Linked DNA regions of Microbulbifer sp. A4B17. The protein of the gene in region 1 binds, or shares a complex with, the protein of each later gene. Links are inferred from orthologs where the notes say so. Each region holds a gene or a part of one and is shown on either strand. Other genes may lie near its edges.

Evidence for each region.
Region 2: BTJ40_RS13045 (region 1) and rpmB share a complex: the UniProt entries of both Escherichia coli proteins name them as parts of the 50S ribosomal subunit. The link is inferred for Microbulbifer sp. A4B17 from one-to-one orthologs.

Annotation. Positions count from the first base shown.
Region 1 is NZ_CP029064.1:2,931,986-2,934,741, reverse strand. It holds BTJ40_RS13045 (type B 50S ribosomal protein L31), read left to right. Parts: upstream 1-1,132; coding sequence 1,133-1,381; downstream 1,382-2,756. Other genes in the region: BTJ40_RS13035 (YncE family protein), read right to left, coding at 1,723-2,586; ykgO (type B 50S ribosomal protein L36), read left to right, coding at 1,384-1,527; BTJ40_RS13050 (VOC family protein), read right to left, coding at 365-793; BTJ40_RS13055 (YopT-type cysteine protease domain-containing protein), read left to right, coding at 1-88.
Region 2 is NZ_CP029064.1:4,928,200-4,931,012, forward strand. It holds rpmB (50S ribosomal protein L28), read right to left. Parts: upstream 1,619-2,813; coding sequence 1,382-1,618; downstream 1-1,381. Other genes in the region: BTJ40_RS21595 (disulfide bond formation protein B), read right to left, coding at 1-41; BTJ40_RS22875 (DUF5993 family protein), read right to left, coding at 53-205; mutM (bifunctional DNA-formamidopyrimidine glycosylase/DNA-(apurinic or apyrimidinic site) lyase), read right to left, coding at 277-1,092; rpmG (50S ribosomal protein L33), read right to left, coding at 1,190-1,345; radC (DNA repair protein RadC), read right to left, coding at 1,835-2,509.

The sequences.
Region 1 (2,756 bases):
ATATTACAGGCATGCCTATATGTCTGGTTGGTTTATTCGATTCACTAGAGATTGGTCGGTAGATGCGTACACATGTAAGGTTTGGTAATAGCCATGAATATTTTCGTCTTCGATGGCGTCAATATTAAGACGATAAAGCGCCCTAAGAGGGTAGGCCGCATTGCTCAAACTGTGAAGGTATTATTCTTATCTTTGCGATCACTGTGTAAGTGATTTCTTTACCTCATGAGGAGCATCGCGAAAGCGAATATGACAGGGATGTAAGTTTAATCTGCATCAAGTGAGACTATATGATGCATTGTTTAGGTGTGGCCAAAAAATAGTATATACCGCTTCAGCTTTGCAGCTTGAACAACAGTAATTGCTATGTACTGGGGGTACGCAACAAACAAAAAATTGAAAATTTATTGCCATCCGGATCTCTAAAATAGGCACCATAATAAAGACCATCATATCTTTCACCGGGCTCCCCTTCATTTTTGGCACCTAGTGAAATTGCTTTTGTATGGAGTTCTTTTACTCTGTTAATGCTTGAAGCTGAGAAGGCGACCATGGTGCCATTGCCTTGTGAGGCAGGCTGCTGGTCAAATGGTTTTGATATTGCCAGTTTTGAGCTGCTCCCTTCAAAAGAATAAAAAATAGCACGATCGGTGTTCATCAACTTCTTACCATTTAGCAGAGGCAGCAATTCATCAAAGAACTTCTCGGCCCTACCTAAATCGTTTGTTCCCAATGTAGTATGTGAAATCATTTCTCTATCCATGTTAATACATAGCGTCGCCGATAAAGGCATGGTGTGCCCCCTTTCTCTGGGGTGGCTGGGGCTGTAACTGCTTGCATCCTTATAGGCATACTGCCGTGACTGGAGATGGAGACTAGAACCTATCGCAGCCGGGGTAAACTTCAGGTAACAATCTCAGCTGATATGACTGAGTCATTTACAATAACGGACTTACAAATCCGTAAATGGCGCTAGCCATGTGTAAATAAGCATCATTTATTAGAACATTATTTTAATAAAAGAGTTTTGCAGAAGCACTGAATCCTCATCTGAACGCAAGCTTAATGATAATCATTGCCATATATAATGATGTGATGTATCATAACTTTAGTGTTAACTGGAGAGAATCATATGAAGCCGGGCATTCACCCTGAATATCGCGATGTACTGTTTCACGATATAGCAGCAGATACTTATTTTGTCGTTGGTTCCACTGCGAAGACCACGAAAACTGCTGAATATGAGGGTAAAACATACCCCTATATGTCTTTAGATGTTTCTAGTGCTACACATCCTTTCTACACCGGGAAACAGCACGTTTCAAAAAGCGATGGTCGAATCGCCAAATTTAATAAGCGCTTCAATCGCAAGGGTAAATAAGAATGCAAGTGGTCAGCTCTATAAAAAGTGCTAAATCCCGGCACCCGGATTGCCAGGTGGTTAAGCGCAGAGGGCGTGTTTATGTCATTTGTAAATCAAACCCTCGTTTTAAAGCGGTGCAGGGTAAACCAAGAAACAAACAATAATTTTGAGGGGCAATCTTTATCGACCGCAATCACTAGGCCGCGAAGAGTGATTTTCCATTTGAAAACGCTTGGCTTCGCGGTGGTGCCCGTTTATTGACGGGAGCGAGAGCTTAAAAGGTTGACCCCGTGTACTGATGAATGTGCTCTAGGGAGCCTAATTTCAAATAGCAGAACGTTCATTGCCTACTTTTCATGCTAGAAAAAACCGAGAGCTTCCACACCTACCCCCACTTTCGGCCGCTCGCTCTCTTGTTTTGATGGTAAGTCAATGACGGACAGTGTACCGTCCCCCTGATTTCCAATAACAACTGTCTGGCCATTTGGGTGGAAGGCCATGTCCATCGGACTCTTTCCTGTTGGAACTAGGTGCTGTCGCCCATAGGGAGGGTTCTCGATGATCGTCGCAACATTTCCATCCATATTTGTGACAATCAGCCACTTGCCGTCGGGACTAAACCGCACAATCTGCGCAGGGCACTGATGGCCACTCAAACTAATACGGGTTATCTGAGTGCATTCGATGGCATCAAAAACTACTAAATCAGGTACTTTGCCATCGCTGATGACCAATAGCTCCCCACCGGGGGAGAGGTCAATTCCAGCTGCACCATTGGGTGTTGGTAGCCGGAGTGAAAACTCACGTTTCTTTAAGTCGATGACCGATGCCCAGGGGTCAGCATCTTCGTTTTCGGTGAATAGCCTTGTTCCGTCTGGAGTGATCACGAGTCGATGGCAGCCTACGCTACGGGCATCAATCGCGCCGATGACTTCGCGGGAGCGTATATCGATTATCACGACTACGCCGCTCGCTTCCGCGCACGAGTAGAGCAGACCATCTGGACCAAACTTCATTGTATGGGGGCCTCGGTAAGGATTGATGTCGATGTATCCGCGATGTTGCCGTGCCACTAAGTCGATGACCGCGATCAAGTGGCCAGGGTTTGGATTACTCCCATAGATCCCAGGGCCATAGATTGGAACATATGCCTCTTTGCGGTCTGGAGAGATTGTTAATTCATGGGGTACAGGTGGAAAGTCGCTCAGAGTACTTCGTATCACAAAGGTGTCTGGATCGACAAAGTGAATTGTCCCTCCCTTCTTGTCGATGGCAATCATTTCCTCAGGCGAATCGATCATGATCTTCAGCTTATGTGCGTTGTACTTTTGGACCCGGCGATGGTTAAAAGTGTAGTTGCTCAAGTACACTAATGCTGCAATCAGCTGCGTTG
Region 2 (2,813 bases), 2.0 Mb from region 1 along the record:
AGCACCAGGCTGTCCAGCTTTCGCACCATAAACACCATCATAGGTGATACCCCTAGAAAGACAGGGTGAGTTCTCGTGTCATGTGGTATCCACACCATGCGATGAAGATCACCATGGTCAGCAGCCACCACCCTATCGCAGAGCGACGGCGACCGTTCCAAACGGCCCAAACCGACAGAGTGACCGTGAGAAAAGGCAACATCATGACCACTGAGCAGCTCCTTATCGACAATACGATGATATTAGTATTGCCTAAAGCTGCCCGAAGGATGTGACTTAACGTTGGCAGCTGGAGCAGAAAAAAGTACTTCGCTGGCCCAGCACTATGTCCCGAACCGCTCGACCACAAGAGGGGCAGGGTTCACCTGCTCGCCCATAGACATTGAGCTGCTGGGCGAAATAGCCCGGTTTTCCATCGCCACCAATAAAGTCTCTCAAGGTCGTACCGCCCTGGGCGATCGCCCGGCTCAGAACCTGCTTTATGGACTCTGCCAAGCGCTGGTATCGGGTACGAGAAATAGAGCCCGCCTGCCGATCGGGGCGAATGCCCGCCAGGAACAAGGATTCGCTGGCGTAGATATTACCCACCCCCACAACGATGCGGCCATCCATAATAAGTGTTTTAACCGACTGCTTTCGCTTGCGCGAAGCTTCGAACAAATAGTCACCGCTAAGCTCTTCTGACAGAGGCTCCGGGCCCAGGTGAGTGAGTAAATCGTGGGCTAAAGGATCCGCCGCCGTCCACAGCAGGGCACCAAAACGACGCGGGTCGCGATAGCGCAGTGTGAGGCCGCTATCCATGCGCCAGTCGATATGATCATGCTTTTCCGGTGCCAGTGCGGCCTCAACCATACGCAGGCTGCCAGACATTCCCAGATGCCAGATAGCGCAGCCCTTATCTGTATGCACCAGCAGGTACTTGGCACGGCGCTCCAGCTTCAATATCCGGGCATTGCGGATACGACGCTCAAAATCTGCTTCCACGGGCCAACGCAACCGGTGCTGACGCACCTTTGCGGAGCGAATTTTGTGCCCCTCAAGGTGAGGTTGCAGACCTCTGAGAGTGGTTTCTACTTCCGGGAGCTCTGGCATCGTCTGGAATTACCCTGTGTAAACTGGCTGCTCAATTTCCAATACGCACAAAAAAGCCCGGTTAAGACCGGGCTTTCTGTACAGTAGCGTTAGGCAATTACTTAATTTTGCCTTCCTTGTACATTACATGCTTGCGTACAACGGGATCGTACTTTTTGATCTCCATTTTCTCAGGCATGTTGCGCTTGTTTTTGGTAGTGGTGTAGAAGTGGCCAGTACCGGCGCTGGAATTCAGACGAATCTTCTCACGCATTGCTCTATCTCCAATCTATTAGCTGGGCTACAGCTGTTACACTTTTTCGCCGCGGGCGCGCAGCTCAGTCAGGACAGCGTCGATACCTTTCTTATCGATAACGCGCATGCCTTTCGCGGAAACACGCAGCTTCACAAAACGCTTCTCGGATTCAACCCAGAAACGGTGGCTGTGCAGGTTCGGCACAAAGCGACGCTTGGTGCGGTTCTTAGCGTGGGATACATTGTTTCCGGTGACCGGACGCTTACCGGTTACCTGACATACCTTGGACATCTGTTGGCCTCTTCAAAACGCTTGTGCCCGCATGGCGCCAATCCTGAAGAGGAAAAGGTAGTGCGGGAACATAAAAATCGGGATTCTAATCCGGTTCCTGGATGGCGGCGGAACCTGTGCAGAATCTGGCCCGGCCGCAAAGAGCGGCGTTTTATACCAAAAGAGCCCGTAGGGAGCAAGTTTTGTACAACATTTCAACGCCGAGAAACGATGCCTTCACATCAGGCCCTGCTCAGCAAAGGATAGCGCCTTGCCCTCACCAACGATCAAATGGTCCAAAACCTTGATATCCACTAATTCAAGCGCCTGGGTCAAGCGCTCAGTAATCCAGATATCCGCCTGACTGGGTTCACTGACTCCGGATGGGTGATTGTGCGCCAAGATAACAGCGGCAGCGCCCTTCAACAGCGCCTGCTGGACCACTTCACGGGGATAGACATTCGCAGCGTTTAAAGTGCCCTCAAATAGCTCTTCAAAGGCGATCACCCGGTGCTGGTTATCCAGATAGAGACAGCAGAACACCTCCCTGCGCCGGTGCCTGAGCTGGATCGCCAGGTAATCCCTGACCGCCCCGGGGCTGCACAGGGCGCTGCCGTGCTGTATGGTTTCCGCCAGGTGTCGCTTGGCCATTTCCAAAGCCGCCTGCAACTGGGCAAACTTTGCATCGCCAAGCCCTCGGGCGCGGCAGAAATCCTCTCTTTCGGCCTCCAATAGGGGGCGCAAGCCACCAAAGTCATTAAGAAGCCCCCTGGCAAGATCCACCGCTGAGAGGCCGGGCAGCCCTACACGCAGAAAAATCGCCAACAGCTCTGCATCAGACAGGGCCTCAGCCCCTCGCTGCAATAACTTTTCCCGAGGCCTCTCACCTGCGGGCCAGTCCTTTATCTTCATTTGTAGCCCAGTTAGCCAGTGACTTGTCTATCGCACATCTACTGAACATCTTTTCCATGCTGCACCGGTGAGGCGCTACTGCTGTCTTATAAGAAGCGACGCAGAAATGCTAATCTTACCGGCTCGCACCAAATCGGAAACAGCATTTATGTCCTCTCTGGCCGACAAACGCATACTTTTAGGTATCAGCGGTGGAATTGCCGCCTATAAGAGTGCCGACCTGGTTCGCCGTCTCAAAGAGCGCGGCGCGGATGTCCGGGTGGTAATGAGTGCCGGGGCGCAAGAGTTTGTGCAGCCACTGACT